Regions from separate parts of the Pseudarthrobacter oxydans genome, predicted to be linked through region 2. Evidence: predicted binding sites of a transcription regulator. Region 2 holds the regulator's gene; the other holds the start of a gene.

Region 1 (8,462 bases), 770 kb from region 2:
CCGGGGCCGAGGTCCTCGCTGTCAATGGCCAGCTGGACGCAGGCCTTGAGGTAGCTGAGCTTGTCCCCGGTGTCGTAACGCCGCCCCCGGAACACGACGCCGTAGACACCGTGCCCTTCGCCGTCACCGGTGGCCAGTTCCTGGAGGGCGTCTGTCAGCTGGATTTCGCCGCCCCGTCCCGGCCCGGTGCGCTCAAGGACGTCGAAGACGGCCGGATGGAGTACGTAACGGCCAATCAGCGCCAGGTTGGAGGGCGCTTCCTCCGGGCTCGGCTTCTCCACGAGCCGGTTGACCCGCACGTATGATTCGCCGTCGATCGGTTCGATGTCAGCGCAGCCGTAGGCGCTGATCTGCGAGGCTTCCACTTCGATCAGCGCGACGACGGAACCACCGGTTTTGGCCTGGACATCAATCATGGTGCTGAGCAGTTCGTCCCGGGCATCGATCAGGTCATCGCCCAGCAGCACGGCGAAGGCTTCGTCGCCAACGTGCTGCTTCGCGCGGAGTACGGCATGGCCCAGTCCGTGCGGGTCCCCCTGCCGGACGTAGTGGATGTCACCCAGGTTGCTCGCAGCCTGGATGGACGCCAGCTTCTCGGTATCCCCCTTGCCTTCAAGGGCGGACTCCAGGGACGGCACACGATCGAAGTGGTCTTCCAGCGCCCGCTTGTTCCGCCCGGTGATCATCAGGACATCGTTGAGGCCGACGTTCACGGCTTCCTCAACCACGTACTGGATGGCAGGCTTGTCCACAACGGGAAGCATTTCCTTGGGCATCGCCTTGGTTGCCGGCAGGAACCTGGTGCCAAGTCCGGCGGCAGGAATGACAGCTTTGCGTACTCTCGGATTACTGGTAGTCACCGGACTAATCTAACGTCAGCGTCAAGCATTCAGTAATCAGGGGATGGCCGACGCCATGCGGCAGCTACGGAGGAAACACATGACGCTTGAGGATTCAAAGGCGGCCAAGGACGAGATACGTGCTGCCCATCGCCGCCGTCGTGCTTTACTTACGCTCCAGGAGCGGCAGGATGCCGGGGAAGCCTTGGCGAAGCACGGGGCAGCGTGGGCAGATTCGGTAACCCGGGGGAAGGCAGCGACGGTCTGCGCCTACCTCGGAGTCGGGGCGGAACCGCCCACGCTGCCGCTGATCGCGGCCCTCCACGACGCCGGCCACAAAGTCCTGCTTCCCGTCTGCGAGCCGGGGCGGGAGCTGAAGTGGGTCTTCTGGGCGCCGGGCGTCGATCTGGTCAAGAGCAGGTATGCCCCCATCCTGGAGCCCGTGGGGACACGGCACGAAATTGAGGTGGCCGGGGAAGCTGCCGCCCTCTTTATCCCTGCCACCGCGATTGACCTCGCGGGCAGCAGGGTAGGCCAGGGCGGAGGCTACTACGACAAGTTCCTGGGCCACCTCGAATCAGCCGGGAAGCACATTCCGCTGGCCGCGGTGATCTACGACGGGGAACTGCTGCCTGCCGGCAGGATTCCGGTGGAGGCATTCGACCGGCCGGTGCCTGGCGTCGTGCTTCCCTCCGGGTTCCGGAGCCTGGCGGACGCCGCCTGACCGGGGAAGTCCCCGCGTACGAGGATGGTAGAATTAGCACTCAGGCCCTGCGACTGCTAATGGACATCCATAATCCAGAGGCAGTCCGGGACCTCTCGTTTGCCCAAGAGGAGGAGCACCAGTGCCAACGTATGCGTACGCCTGCAAGGATTGCGGCCATGCCTTTGACATCGTCCAGTCGTTCTCGGACAGCTCTCTGTCGTCGTGCCCTGAGTGCCAGGGTACCCTGCGCAAGAAGTTCAACAGCGTGGGCGTTGTCTTCAAGGGTTCCGGCTTCTACCGCACAGACTCCCGGGATGCCAAGGGCAGCACGGCTTCTGCCGCTCCCGCTGCCTCGGCGGCAACGCCTGCGGCTGCACCAGCTGCTCCGGCTCCGGCTGCTGCCGCCAGCTGATCCGCGTTCCGCGGTCCAGGCTGCTGCCTGGCAGCTGACTGCGTTGTCCACATAGCTGCCGGCGCCCCTGCCGCGGCCGCCATGCGCGGCTTTAGCGTGGGCACATGCCTGCACACGGACAGCAACACCGGGTTGTATCAAGCGCGTCGCACGGACCTGGGCTCCCCGGGGCTTTACGGCGCAGTGGCGCCCACGGCGGGAGCCGCGCCGCCGGCCACAACGCACGCCGCCGCCCGCCGGCCCGCTTTGCCTCCTGGCTGGGCCGCAACAGGCGGCTGGCCGCCGCGCTTCTCCTTTGCGCCGCAGCCGCCATCACCGTCCAGCAACTTACGCCTGCACCGGTCTACACGGTGCCTGCGCTCGCCGCAGCCCGCGACCTTCCCGCCGGCACAGCCATGGCGGCTGCGGACCTCGCCTCTGTCCAGGTACCGCCGGGCATGCTGGCCGACGGATTCCTCAACGGACCGGGCGAGGCGGCCGGGAAACAACTCGCGGCGCCGCTGCGCAAGGGACAGCTGCTCACGGATGCCCAACTGCTTGGTCCGGGGCTGCTCGCCGGCACTCCCCCAGGGTCAGCGGCTGTTCCCCTTCGCATGGCGGATCCATCGTCCATCCAGCTCGTCTCCCCAGGCCAGCTCGTGAACGTGGTGCTAACGGCAGCCGGCGGCTACGACCAGCAAGAGCCACCGGAGGTCCTGGCTTCAGGGGTTCCGGTGTTGTGGACTTCCGGTCAGGGCGGGCAAGGCGGCCAGTGGCTGGGCACGGCGGAGACGGACGGACTCATAGTGGTGGCCGCCAACCCGGAACAGGCGGTTCGGCTCGCCGGCGCCTCCACCCAGGGAAAGCTGTTTTTCGTCCTGGTGGGGCCGTAGCCCTGCGAGCGATGGTCCGGGCCGGCGCGGAGCCACAGCGCCGGACTCCACGGACGCAGGCTCCTGCCCCGGCTGCGATCCTGCCTCAGCCCCAGTGCGGGGGTTTCTGTTCCTTCAGCCACGCATCGTGGTCGTCGTCTTCGCGGTCGCCCCAGCCCCGGGCTTCGTCTTCGGCCGCCTTGTTCGGCAAGGCGGACGTGCCAGGCAGGGCGGCCGTGCCCGGGGTGGATGCGCTGCCGGGAACGGGGCCGCCCTCCTGGTCCTGCCCGGCTGCAGCTTCTGCGGCGACGGACGGCTCGGTGTCCGAAGAGTCGTTCTTCTCGTGGTCCGGGGCCATGGCACCCGCCTCCTTGCTGTCCAGGCGTTCGGCCTGTGCTGGTTCATGGTCCGATGCCGCGCGCCGGGACACGGCATCGATTCCGTTGAGCGCCTGGTCCACGTCATCGTCCAGGAAGGCGATGGATGTGGACGTCCGCCCGGAGAGCGCGTTCTTTTCGAGGCCGAGGTATCCTGCGATGCGGTCGGCGCAGGCGGACGGATCCGTGAACACCTCGATGGTCCACAGCGGCATGTAGCGCCAGCCGAGGCGCTCCAGCAGCTGGGGGCGCAGCCGGCTCCGCTCCCGGACGCTCAGGGCGCGGTACTGTTCGGTGCCATCCGATTCAATCGCCACAGGCCAGGGGAGGTCGGCATCCTCCTGACCCATGGTGCTCAGCGGATCTGCGGCAGCCACCACGTCGATGGCGCCGTCATACTGGTGCCACACCCGGGCGCCCCGGGCGCGCAGGCGGTCTCCAAGGTCAGCCACCAGAGGATCGGCCCCAAGGGCCTGCTCGCTGGCCGCGGCCCGCGAGGCCGGAGTTCCGAGGTCCGTGTTTCCCGCAATTTCACGGTCAAGGAGCGAGTAGAGGTCCACGGCGCCGTGCGTCAGCCTGGTGTGGTCCAGGTCCTCGGGCCGGAAGCAGGTGAGAACGTGCATCGACCTGCGGGCGCGGGTCATGGCCAGTGCGAACTTCTCCCGGCCGCCCTCGGCGGAGAGGGGCCCGAAGTTGTGCAGGGCCCGCCCGTGCGGTGTGCGGCCAAAGCCGGGCGAGAAGATGACATGGTCGCGTACCAGCCCTTGGGCCCGTTCAAGATCGACAACGCGGAACGACTCGGGGCCGGCTCCGAAGAAGCCCGCCAGGGCCGGGTAGTTGGGCAGCTGGAGCCGGATGGATTCCCCGATCCTGGCCGCATGGCGGAGGCTTGCCGTGACCACGGCCAGCGACGTACGCGGGCGCAGCCGGGCGTGCTCGAAGACCAGCTGGACCACGCGGTTGACTTCCGCCACCACGGATTCCACGCCCTCATGGTCTGCACTGGGCAAGCCGGTGCCGTCCGGCAGGTACTCCACCAGCAGCGACCGGTCCAGTCCCGTGGCGGACTGACCCTCCGGGAGCCGGCGGAGGCCGCCGTCGTAAAAGTTCTTGCTCAGCTGCAGCACGAGGTCCTCGTCCACAGCCCGGTAGACGAAGTTGAGCCGCCACACCGGAAGTACCCTGGACAAGGCACCAAAGGCGCTCTCCACGCGCTGGTGCGCCGATTCGCCAGGCGCCAGGCGCTCGACGCCGACAGTAAACGTGCGGGGGCTGGCGATGCGGGAGTCGCCGAAGGCAATGACCTGCCTGGCGCGGGCGATGGACGGCAGCACCGCCTGGAGCGACGTCGCCTCGGCGTCCAGGATGACCACCGCGTCAAAGCGCTGCTCCGCCGGCAGCAGGCCGGTCATGAGATAGGGGCTCACGGACCAGACCGGCACCAGGGTTCCGATCAGTTCAGGCGCCTGCGCCGTCAGCGACGGCAGCGACACCCTGCCATCCTTGAGCAGGCTCCGGAGGAGATCCGCTTGGCGGGGGTGCGCGGCGATGGCGCTGCGCCACCGCTCGGCGAGGTCCCAGCGGAGGCGGGCGGCGCCGCTTGCAATGTGGGCGTTGTCCGCAAGGCGGTACTCGGCCTCCAGCTTCCGCAGCGCGTCGCCGTCGGACATGGCCAGATAGTCGTCGCCGCTGATCATCGCTTCAAGGGCGGACTGCCACCATGCCAGCTCAAGTTCGGCCCCCACGGAGCCTGCGGGAACCTCGCGCTCGGCGAGGTCGGCGAGGAGCTCACCGAGCCCGTGCTCGCGCATGTTCTCAACCAGCAGGGTGCGCTCGGGCAGTGTCTTCAGTGTGTCGGTATCCGCCACCAGCCGTCCAAGGCGCTCCATGAGCTCTTCGTAGCGCACGGCAGCCAAGGAACCGCCGGCCTCCGTGTGCCGCAGGGCCTCACCCAGGCGGGCCAGGTCGCCGTCCAGCGAACGGTACATCGCGTTCATCTCGGCGAGCCCGGACGGCACGGCGGGATGCCGCTGCGTGGTCGCATAGCCTGCCCACAGCGCCCGCTGCTCCTGCACCAGCAGCAGGGAGGTGTGAAGGTCGGCAATGTGGACCCCGGGCCGTACGTACTCCTTCGCGACCCTGCGCAGCCTTGAACGCTGCATCGAGGTCATCTCAATGCCGCGCTCCTTGCGCCAGGCCGAGGGCGCGGTGGCGGAAATGAGGTCCGTGACCGGGCGGTCGAAGATGTCCGGCGTGAACTTGTCCAGGCTGCCCCGCACCGCCACCAGGAGCTCAAGCTGCTCGCCCCACTCCGCAAAGGAGGCACCCAGCCGGATTTCCGCGTGCTCGGCAACCGCCTCCATGCGGTCGCGCAGCGCAGGCAGGCTCTTCTCCACGGAGCGGACCAGTTCCTGCGCTTCCTCGGTCTCTTTGCGCGTCAGCAGCCGGGCGCCATGCCACGGGCTGGTGGTGGAGGCCTTGCTGAAGCTGCCCAGCTCAGCTGCCCGGCGGAGCCTGCCTGCAAGCTCGTCACGGTCCCGGATGCTGTCCAGGACGCTCCGCTTCAGCCGGACGGTGGTGGCCGGGGCAGGGTGGATGGAGGTGAGCTCCGCCAGCGACTGCATGGCCTGGTACGGGGAGCAGCCCCACCGCTGCCTGACGTTGTGGAGCGAGGCCACGTGGTCCATCAGGGCGTGGCGGTGCTCCGTGAGGGTGTTGTGGAGATTTCCCAGCTGGGGTTCAAGCGACTTTTCGTTGCGGACGATGGCCCGGACCAGCTGGGCTTTCAGCTGCTGGGCGGTGACGTTTCCGGACAGCTGGAAGAGGATGGACTCCAGGCCCAGTCCCTCCAGCTGGCCGGATACTTCGTTGAGGCTGGCGCGGCGGTCCCCCACCACCAGGACGGTTTTTCCGGCATCCACCAACGCACCGATGGTGTTGATGGCGGTCTGGGTCTGGCCGGTGCCCGGCGGGGTCCTGACCACCAGGGAATCCCCGGCACGGGCAGCATCTATGACGTACTGCTGGTCCGTGTCCGCGTCCAGCAGGAGCAGTTCGTCCTGGGGGTGCCTGCTGTCCAGGGGAGGGAAGCGTGAGGGATCCGGCTCCTCGACGTCCACCATTTCGCCTCCGCCCGCGGTGGCCAGCGCGGAGATGAGCGGGTTGGAGTCGTTGATCCACGGGTCATCCAGGTTGCCCGAGAGGTCCGCGAAGGTTGAAACCAGCAGGTTGTGCTGGGCTTCTGCGCCGTGGATGGGCCTGATAAGCGTGCCCAGCCGGTCCAGGACGGGCTGCGGATCGAAGCGGGCCGTGCTGTACGCAAGCCGGGTGACGGCGTTGACGTCAAAGACAATGCCGTGGATGTTCTTCAGGTGCCGCACCAGGGCGGGGTTGATGTGCGCCTGCTCGGTCAGCTGGAGTTCGTAGTCGTCCTCCCCCGGCCGGACGGTCAGGGAAATGGCCGTGAGCATGACCGGCGCCGAGACGCGCTGGGGCTTGCCGCCGACGGCGGACGTCCACACCACGGTGCCTGCGGAGAGGTAGCCGGCGTCAATGCCGCGCTCATTGGAAAGCTCGAAGATCTTAGACCTGATGTTCCGGGATGCCCTGGCTGCGACGACGTACTGCTGGCGGTCCCGGATCAGGGTGGACAGCCGCGTCTTGCGTCCGGCCATGAGCTGGGCCAGCCCGGACGGGTGGGCGTGTGTCAGATCGATGGAACCTTCGGGAGTCTTGGTGAAGCGCAGCATTGTGTCCGCCCCGGTGACGGGTTTAAGCCCGGACAGCCATTTGCGGAGCTCCTCGGAGCCCTCCGGGTGGCCTTGACCAACTGACACTACTGCCTTCTTTTCTGCGCTTGCACGTGACGTCCTGGACCATACGGGCATAGGTTCGAGAGTAGCCGCTTAGGCGGCGGGACTGAGAGACCGCAACACTGCGCGCCCCGAAATTCCGGAGGATTTCACCCCGGAACACCAGTGGCCGGCCTCCCTTGACGGAGGCCGGCCACTCAGGATGCTACTCCCACTCGATGGTTCCCGGCGGCTTGCTGGTGACGTCGAGCACCACGCGGTTGACGCCTTCCACCTCGTTGGTGATGCGGTTGGAGATCCTGGCCAGCAGTTCGTACGGAAGCCGGGACCAGTCCGCCGTCATGGCGTCCTCGGAGGAGACGGGGCGGAGCACGATGGGGTGGCCGTAGGTGCGGCCGTCACCCATGACTCCGACGCTGCGCACGTCAGCCAGCAGCACCACGGGCATCTGCCAGACCTCGTTGTCCAGGCCCGCGGCGGTCAGCTCGGCGCGCGCGATGGCGTCGGCCTTGCGCAGCAGGTCAAGGCGCTCCTTGGTGACCTCGCCGACGATCCGGATCCCGAGGCCGGGGCCGGGGAAGGGCTGGCGACCCACGATTTCCTGGGGCAGGCCCAGCTGTGCACCCACGGCGCGGACTTCGTCCTTGAAGAGTGCCCGAAGCGGTTCGACGAGCTCGAACTGCAGGTCCTCGGGCAGGCCGCCCACGTTGTGGTGGCTCTTGATGTTCGCTGCGCCCTCGCCACCGCCGCTTTCGACGACGTCCGGGTAGAGGGTTCCCTGGACCAGGAACTTGATCTTCTCGCCATGGGCGGCGGCCTCGGCGATGATGGCCAGTTCGGCTTCCTCGAACGCGCGGATGAACTCGCGGCCAATGATCTTGCGCTTGGTTTCGGGATCGCTGACGCCGGCAAGCGCGGACAGGAAGCGCTCCTGCTCGTTCGCGACATACAGCTTCACGCCGGTGGCGGCCACGAAGTCGCGCTCCACCTGCTCGGCTTCGCCTTCGCGCAGCAGTCCGTGGTCCACGAACACACAGGTCAGCTGGTCACCGACGGCGCGCTGCACCAGGGCTGCGGCGACGGCGGAATCCACGCCGCCGGAGAGGCCGCAGATGACCCTCGCATCACCGATCTGCTTCCGGATCCGCTCCACCTGCTCCTCGAGGATGTTCCCGGTGGTCCAGTTGGGCTCGATCCGGGCACCCTTGAAGAGGAAGTTTTCCAGGACCTGCTGGCCGTAGGCGGAGTGCTTTACCTCGGGGTGCCACTGCACGCCGAACAGGCCCTTCTCCTCGTTGGCGAAGGCAGCCACTTCGGCGCCCGCCGTCGTCGCCAGCACTTCAAAGCCTTCCGGGGCCTCGTGGACGGAGTCGCCGTGGCTCATCCAGGTGTTCTGGTGCTGGGGCATGCCTTCCAGGACCGAGCGGCCTTCACCGATGATGGTGGTCTGGGTTGAGCCGTACTC
Region 2 (8,462 bases):
GCGGCGTCCAGCACCGAGAAACTGACGCCTTCGATACCCTGCAGGATCTCCGCCACAATACGGAGCCCGGAGCGGGTGCCGAAGGGCAGGTCAACCTGGGTGACGTCGCCGGTGACCACCATCTTGGAGCCAAAGCCCAGCCGGGTCAGGAACATCTTCATCTGCTCGGGCGTGGTGTTCTGCGCCTCGTCAAGGATGATGAAGGCGTCATTGAGCGTGCGTCCGCGCATGTAGGCCAGCGGAGCCACTTCGATGGTGCCCGCCGCCATCAGCCTGGGAATGGACTCCGGGTCCATCATGTCGTGCAGCGCGTCGTAGAGGGGGCGCAGGTAGGGATCAATCTTGTCGCTCAGGGTTCCGGGCAGGAATCCCAGCCGTTCCCCGGCTTCAACTGCCGGGCGCGTCAGGATAATCCGGCTGACCTCTTTTTGCTGAAGCGCCTGCACAGCCTTTGCCATGGCCAGGTAGGTCTTCCCTGTTCCGGCCGGGCCAATGCCAAAGATCACCGTGTTGTTGTCGATGGCGTCGACGTAGGTCTTCTGGTTCAGCGTCTTGGGACGGATTGTCCTCCCGCGGCTGGAAAGGATGTCGTGGGTCAGAACATCCACGGGGTTCTGCAGCGACTGGGTACGCAGGAGGGCCACGAGCTGCTGAAGGACAGCGGGACTGATAACCGTGCCGCGGGCCACCAGGCCGCGGACCTCGTGGAGGAGCCGCATGATGCGGGGCACGTCGCTGGCAGGACCAGTGATGGAAAGTTCATTTCCGCGGACGTGGAAATTGACGTGCGGGAACTGTTCCTCAATGAAGCGCAAAGCCTCATCGTGGCTGCCCAAGGACTGGACCATCTGGTCGGAGTTGTCGAAAAGTACAACCTCGGTACGGCTGCCGGGCAGGGAATGGGGAAACTCCCCCGCAGCGCCTTCGCCTGTGTTGAGCCGGCGCTTTCCATTCGCTGATTCAGTCATGGTGACGGCCCGCAGGCCCGTGATCCCCTCAAAGTACGAAAATAATGTCCACCGCAGGGCCGGCCACCGCATCCGGCGCGCCTTGCCCAAGCGGTCCCTCCATCTTACGCCAGTACGGCGTCAACACCGGATGAGGCAACCAGCCACGGACCAGGGCAAGGCGGCCTTCAGGCGCGGAGGCTGCGTCATTAGGTATCAACTTCATATCGGCCTCATATCGTTCCCGTTGCAGTTGGCCCCGGGGACCATGGCAGGGCCGTACGGTCCAGCGCCCTGTGCCATGCTGGAAATCCAGCTTCATTGCTGGACTACCGCCGCCCGGAAGCGGCCCAGTTGCGAAAGGACAGGCAACCAAACGTGCCGGCATCAGCTGCGCCCCTGAGGGCAGGACGACGCTGGGGCCGTGCGCGCCCTGCGGTCCTCGCAGTGGTTCTGGCAGTGGGCCCGCTCCTGGCGGGGTGCCTGGCCGAGCCCAATCCTGCACCTACCGGCCTCCTGAACTCCGGGCCTGCCGCCACCGGCACCGCACCATCCACCAGCGCCCCCCTTGAAACCACGCAGTCCTCCAACAAGGCGCCGGTGTACTGGATTGGCCGCACCGGCAGCAGCGTGTTCCTCTACCGGGAGTTCCGGGACGTGCCGGAGCAGGAAAACCCCGTGACGCGTGCCCTGCGGGCGATGATGAAGGATAAGCCGCTTGATCCGGACTTCTTCACCCCGTGGCAGAATCCCAGCAAGCTCGCCACCTCGATTTCCGGCAAGGACGTTATTACGGTGGACGTGTCCGAGGACGCGTTCAACAGCAACCTCGACGCTGACATGGCGGCCCGTGCCGTCCAGCAGCTTGTTTATACGGCCACGGCCGCTGCGGCCAGCTCCGGGCTCATTGACTCCGGGCAGCAGATCCGGGTGCGGATCCTTGTGGACGGGCACACGGACTACGTTGCTTTCGACCATATCCAGCTGGGTGACCTCATGACGAGGGGCGCGGGCATGGTGGCGCCCGTCTGGATCATCGATCCGCAGGAAAATGTGGAAATTGCCGACGGAAGCGTGAAGATCACCGGCCGCAGCACCCTGGCCGGCAGCAAGCTGCGCTGGCAGATCCAGCGGGCGGAGCAGGACGGCAACAAGGTACCGTTCCTCACCGGAGAAACAACGGCCTCCGCCCAGCCCGGACAGGGAGGGATCTTCACGCTTGCCCTCACGCTGCCTTCCGGCGACTACGAGTTGCGCGTGGCCCAGGCCGGCGCCGACGGGCAGCCGGACCAGAACGAGGACTCGCGGGCTTTCAAAGTCCGCTAGCCCGCACGCTGCAGCTTCGGCGGCCTGCTCAACCGGCAGGCTCGGCAGCATGCGCCGCCCAGCGGCCCAGGACGTCGCTGGCAAGCACGACGGCGGCGGGGCCGGCGGTGGATGAGCGCAGCACATGGTGCCCCAGCAGGGCCGTGACAGCACCCTTGCCGCAGAGCCGGGTTACTTCCCGGGGACTGATGCCGCCTTCCGGCCCAACGATCAGGAAGATTTCGCGGGGTTCCGTTGGGGTTCCGCCGCGCTGCCATGCTTCCAGCACTGTCCGCAAGGGCCTAACCGCGTCCTCGTGCAGGATGACGGCAAGCCCTGCGGCCTCCACGAGGCCGGCCAGCGCGGCGGTGTCGACGACGGGCCGCACCTCGGGAACCCAGGCGCGGCGCGCCTGCTTGGCGGCTGCCGTGACCACGGACTGCCATTTGGCGTGGGCCTTCGCGGCCCGGTCGCCTTTCCAGCGGACGATGGACCGTTCGGACTGCCAGGGTATGACGGCGTCGATCCCGAGTTCGGTTGCCGTCTCAATGGCAAGTTCGTCGCGGTCGCCCTTTGCCAGCGCCTGTACCAGCACCAGCCTTGTCCCCGGCTGCGGCTCAACGGCCAGGGAGGAGCATTCAACATCCAGCCCGGAGGGGGACGCCGCAAGCACCTTTCCGCTCATGCGCGTCCCGGCGCCGTCCACGATGTCAACGGGCTCGCCCGGGGCAAGCCGCTTCACCGTGACGGCGTGCCGCGCCTCGGGCCCCTCCAGGACAAAGACTTCCCCCGCCACCAGCTGGTCAAGGGAACCGGGAGGAGTGAAAAAGACCGGGTTGCTCACCGCTACAGGTTACCGAGCCGGTCCCGGAGCTTGGCGAACATGCCCCCGCTGGCCGCAAGCTTGCCCTCGGTGATCTGTTCACCGCGCATCTTGGCAAGCTGACGCAGGAGGTCCTCCTGCGCGGCGTCCAGCTTGGCGGGAGTCTCGACCTGGAGGTGCACTTTCAGGTCGCCGCGCCCGTACCCGCGAAGGTGGGTCACGCCAAGTCCGCGAAGGGTGATGATCTCGCCGGACTGGGTGCCCGGCTTGACGTCGATCTCCTGCGGTCCGTCGAACGTTTCCAGGCTCACCTCGGTGCCCAGGGCTGCAGCGGTCATGGGAAGGTGCAGGGTTGCGTGGAGGTCGTCGTTGTCCCGGACATAGGTGGCGTCGTTGTTCACGCGGATCTCGACGTAGAGGTCGCCGGCGGGACCGCCGGCGGGACCTGCTTCGCCCTGGCCGGAAAGCTGGATGCGGGTTCCGGTGGCTACGCCGGCGGGAACCTTGATGGTCAGCGAACGGCGGCTGCGGATGCGTCCCTGGCCGCTGCACTCATTGCAGGGGTCCTTGATGACGGTGCCGAAGCCCTCGCAGGTACCGCACGGGGCGGCGGTCATGACCTGTCCCAGGATGGAGCGCACGGCACGCTGGACCTGGCCGCTGCCGCCGCAGATGTCGCAGCGTTCCGGATGGGTTCCCGGCCGGCAGCACGAACCTTCGCAGGTGGGGCACGTGACGGCCGTGTCCACTTCCAGCTTCTTGTTGACGCCGAAGACAGCGTCGCGGAGTTCGATGCGGACACTGATGAGTGCGTCCTGGCCGCGCCTGACGCGGGAAGCCGGGCCCGTTGTTCCGCCGGCCCCGAAGAAGGTGTCGAAGATGTCCTGGAACGCGAATCCCTGGCCGGCGTAGCTGCCTCCGCCGAAGCCGTTGTCCGTGCCGTTCTCGTTGCCGGTGGTGTCGTAGACGCGGCGCTTCTGCGGGTCCGAAAGAACCTCGTAGGCGTGGGTCACGGCCTTGAAGCGGTCCGACGCGTCCTCACCCGGGTTGACGTCCGGGTGGAGCGTGCGCGCCAGCTTGCGGTAGGCCTTCTTGATCTCTTCTCCCGTGGCCTCCGGTGAGACTCCAAGGACGTCGTAGTGGCTGCTCAAAGTTCGTATCTCTTCCTTGTTGTACTGCCTGCAGTTGGACTGCGGGAAATGATCTGCATGCCCGGGAACGGGAAAACGTCAGGGTCCCAGGATCCGCGAAAGGTAGCGGGCAACGGCCCTGACTGCGGCCATGGTGGTGGGATAGTCCATCCGGGTTGGTCCCAGGACACCAATTTTCGCAATGTGGTCCGGACCGTACCCCGTGGCAACGACGGACGCCTCGGCAAGGCCGTCGTAGGGATTCTCGCGGCCGATGCTGACAGCCACCCCGCGGTGGTCCTGCGCCATTTCGCTCAGCAGGCGGAGCATGACCACCTGTTCCTCGAGTGCTTCCAGGACCGGTCCGATGCTGAGCGGAAAGTCCACGTTGGAACGCGCAAGGTTGGCGGTGCCCGCCATGACCATGCGGTCTTCCCTGCTGCTCTGGGCCAGGCCTTCGAGGCCGACGGCGAGGGCATGGGCGGCCTGCCTTTGCCCCGGGCCGGCTGTGGCCACCACTGCCGGCAGGGACTGGGCGAGCTGGTTCAGCGGAGTGCCGGCAAGGGAGCCAAGGAACCGTGCCCGCAGGGTGGCGAGGGCGTCGTCCCCCAGGTCCTGGCCGACGTCGATAACGCGCTGTTCCACTTTGCCGCTGTTGGCGATCAGCACCACCAGCACCTTGCGCGGCGCGAGGAGGACGAACTCGATATGGCGGACCAGTGCCCGGCTCAGGTGCGGATACTGGACCACGGCAACCTGGTTGGTCAGCTGCGACAGCAGGCGGACCGTGCGGTCAAGGACGTCGTCGAGGTCGTCAGATCCTTCCAGCAGCGACTGGATGGCCCTGCGCTCGGCCTGGGACAGCGGTTTGACCGCCGAGATCTGGTCCACGAACAGCCGGTAACCCTTGTCAGTGGGGATACGTCCGGCGCTGGTGTGCGGAGCGGTGATCAGGCCCTCTTCCTCCAGGGCGGCCATATCGTTCCTGATCGTTGCGCTGGACACACCGAGATGGTGCCGCTCCACCAGGGCCTTGGACCCGACGGGTTCCCGGGAGTGGACGTAGTCCTCCACGATTGCACGCAGCACTTCAAGTTTGCGTGGCTCGCTCACACTCCACCTCCATCCAGGGTTCGGGGCGGCCGCGCCGCCCGCGCTGTGCCACCTCAAGGGTTAGCACTCGACATGCCTCAGTGCTAACAGTCTATTATGACTCCCGCCGTTGCTAGCATTGGTACCGCTCCGGGCGAAATCCGGACCTGTGACCGAACGCTAGGCGGAGTGAAACCATGCAGTACCAGAACTGGGGCCCACGCGACTTGTCCGCTCCCGCAAAGACTGAACTGCCCGAGGTTCCCGTTGAACGGGGAATGGTCCTTGAGGACGTCCAGTCCGGCTGGGTGGGCGCCGTGACCCGGGTGGAAAAGTCCGGCGGCATGCACGTGGTTGCCCTGGAGGACCGGCGCGGTAAATCCCGGTCCTTCCGGCTTGGTTTCGGATTCCTCCTCGAAGGCCGGGCCATCAAGCTCCTGCCCCCGGCCCCGCGGCAGGCCGCCGGCGCCGTCGCCGGCCGGACCGCCTCCGGGTCCGTCCGCGTCGCCGGCCAGCGGGCACAGGTGGCCAAGGCCAGCCGGATCTGGGTGGAGGGAAAGCACGACGCCGAACTGGTGGAAAAGGTCTGGGGAGACGACCTGCGCGTGGAGGGCATCGTCGTCGAACCACTGCACGGCATTGATGACCTGGCGGGGGCCGTCGCAGCGTTCAGGCCCGGACCGGGCAGGCGCCTCGGCGTCCTGGTGGACCACCTGGTGCCGGATTCCAAGGAATCCCGCATTGCGGACGCCGTCATGGCCTCGCCGGGAGCTGCAGGGAACGTCCTGATTGTGGGTCACCCTTACGTGGACGTGTGGCAGGCCATCCGGCCCGCGGTCCTGGGCATTGAGCAGTGGCCGGTAGTGCCGCGCGGGCAGGATTGGAAGACCGGCATCCTCGCAGCGTTCGGCTGGCCCCATGCCACAAAGGAGGACATCGGGCTTGGCTGGCAGAAACTGCTCGGCGCCGTCCGAACGTACGCCGACCTGGAAGCCTCGCTGCTGGGGAGGGTCGAAGAAGTCATCGACTTCCTCACCGTGCCCTGAAGGACGGTTCTGCCCCGGCCCGCGCATCCCGGGCAGGTATGGGGCCGGTACCAAGTATTCTTGGTACTGCGGATCCTGCAACATTGCAGGCCGCCGCACCCAATAAGCTTTCTTAGCCGGCACCATTGCACTTCAGAAGGAACAGACTGTGGCAGAAAACGCACGTGATCACAGGGACAGCCCGGGCGGCCAGGGCCGTTCGGAGTACCACGGCGTTCCCGCGAATGCGCTGCCCCTGACAGCCAGCGAAGACCGGCAATGGGCCACCATGGCGCACTTCGGGGGCATCCTGGGCTGCGTTCCGTCGCTGCTGATCTACCTGATCTTCCGGGACCGCGGGCCCTTCACGGCACAGGAATCCAAGGAAGCCCTGAATTTCAGCCTGCCGCCCACCATTGCTGCCCTGCTGGCGAACATCCTGGTGGTCTTCGTCCCCGTGATCGGCAACATCTTTGCCGTCATCGCCACCCTCATCTGGATTGCGCTCACCTGCTTCTCGGTGGCGGCCGGCATCCATGTCAACCGTGGCCAGCCGCACCGTTACCAGTACAACCTGCGCTGGATCAAGTAGCGGCTGCACGGGTCCACGCCGGCGGGGTTCCCTGGCGGGCGCGGGCCCGCGTTGCTTTGTGCCGTTCAGTCCGGCAGGACCCGGCGGACCACCGCGTCTGCCAGCAGCCTGCCCTTGAGGGTCAGGACCAGCCTGCCCCTGAACGCGGCAGCAGGATCCACGAGGCCGTCCGCGATCAGCCCCGCAACCTCATGGCGTCCTTCTTGGCCCAGCGACGATACTTCGAGACCGGACTGGAGACGGGCCTCGAGCATCACACGTTCGACGTTCCGGGTCTCCTGGTCCAGGGTTTCCCTGCCGGCCGCCGGTGACACTCCCTGTGCGAGGCGTCCGGCGTAGGCCGTGGGGTGTTTGACGTTCCACCACCGCACGCCGCCCACATGCGAATGGGCGCCGGGGCCGATCCCCCACCAGTCGTCGCCCCGCCAGTAGGCGAGGTTGTGGCGGCAGGCCTGCTCCGGCGTGCGGGCCCAGTTGCTGACCTCGTACCAGCCCAGGCCGGCTTTGGTGATGAGGTCGTCGGCGAGTTCGTACTTGTCGGCGTGGTCGTCGTCGTCGATTCCTGGAACCTCGCCCCGGCGGATCTGGGCAGCGAGCTTGGTTCCCTCTTCGATGATCAGCGCATAGGCGCTGATGTGGTCCGGCTGGTAGGACAGTGCCGTCTCCAGGGAGTAGCGCCAGTCGTCCAGGGACTCCCCCGGCGTGCCGTAGATGAGGTCCAGGCTCACAGCCAGTCCCGCGTCCCGGGCCCATTGCACAACCTGCGGGACTCGGCTGGGCGTGTGGGTCCGGTCAAGCACTTTGAGGACATGCGGCACAGCAGACTGCATCCCGAAGGAGACGCGGGTGAAGCCGGCTTCCTTCAGGATGGCAAGGGATTCAGGCGTGACGGAGTCCGGGTTCGCCTCCGTGGTGACTTCGGCGCCGGCCTCGATTCCCCACTGTCCGATGGCGCGGCGCAGGATCAGGGCGAGGTCCTCGGCGGGAAGCAGGGTGGGTGTGCCGCCGCCGAAAAACACCGTGCTGAGCGGGCGCGCAGGAAGCCCTGATTCCGCCAGGACCCTGGCTGCCAGGGACACTTCGGAGGCGGCCGTGACGGCATAGGCGTCCTGCGAGGCCCCGCCGCCGAGCTCTGTGGCGGTATAGGTGTTGAAGTCGCAGTAGCCGCAGCGGACGGCACAGAACGGAATGTGGACGTAAAGCCCGAACGCCCGGCCCGCCGCACCGTCAGCCGCCTGGGGAGGCAGGAGACCGTCCGACGGCGCCGGGTCGCCGAGGGGAAGAGTGCTAGGCATTGCAGGGGCCTCCGGTGGCGCCGGCCGCTGTAACCACTACTTCTTGGCCTTGTCCTTGGACTCGTCCGTGGTGAGCGCAGCAATGAAGGCTTCCTGGGGGACCTCAACGCGGCCCACCATCTTCATGCGCTTCTTGCCTTCCTTCTGCTTCTCCAGCAGTTTGCGCTTACGGGAGATGTCGCCGCCGTAGCACTTGGCCAGGACGTCCTTGCGGATGGCGCGGATGCTTTCCCGGGCGATGATCCTGGAGCCG

Evidence for each region. The regulator HrcA, encoded in region 2, represses chaperone genes, less so after heat shock. The targets are predictions, from matches to a motif close to TTNGCACTCGNNNNNNNCGAGTGCNAA.
Region 1: a site for HrcA is predicted at 1,597-1,623, ahead of SMD14_RS13965 (FmdB family zinc ribbon protein). Genes of this name have one in related genera too.

The regions. Positions count from the first base shown of each region.
Region 1 covers NZ_CP139438.1:3,076,796-3,085,257, forward strand. The annotation lists gene galU (UTP--glucose-1-phosphate uridylyltransferase GalU) at 1-860, opposite strand, end outside; gene SMD14_RS13960 (5-formyltetrahydrofolate cyclo-ligase) at 940-1,563, shown strand; gene SMD14_RS13965 (FmdB family zinc ribbon protein) at 1,685-1,957, shown strand; gene SMD14_RS13970 (RcpC/CpaB family pilus assembly protein) at 2,062-2,829, shown strand; gene SMD14_RS13975 (DUF4011 domain-containing protein) at 2,915-7,072, opposite strand; gene guaA (glutamine-hydrolyzing GMP synthase) at 7,203-8,462, opposite strand, start outside.
Region 2 covers NZ_CP139438.1:2,309,078-2,317,539, forward strand. The annotation lists gene SMD14_RS10455 (PhoH family protein) at 1-968, opposite strand, end outside; gene SMD14_RS10460 (GerMN domain-containing protein) at 1,326-2,273, shown strand; gene SMD14_RS10465 (16S rRNA (uracil(1498)-N(3))-methyltransferase) at 2,302-3,096, opposite strand; gene dnaJ (molecular chaperone DnaJ) at 3,099-4,226, opposite strand; gene hrcA (heat-inducible transcriptional repressor HrcA) at 4,305-5,318, opposite strand; gene SMD14_RS10480 (DUF3097 domain-containing protein) at 5,495-6,343, shown strand; gene SMD14_RS10485 (DUF4870 domain-containing protein) at 6,492-6,914, shown strand; gene hemW (radical SAM family heme chaperone HemW) at 6,980-8,209, opposite strand; gene lepA (translation elongation factor 4) at 8,246-8,462, opposite strand, start outside.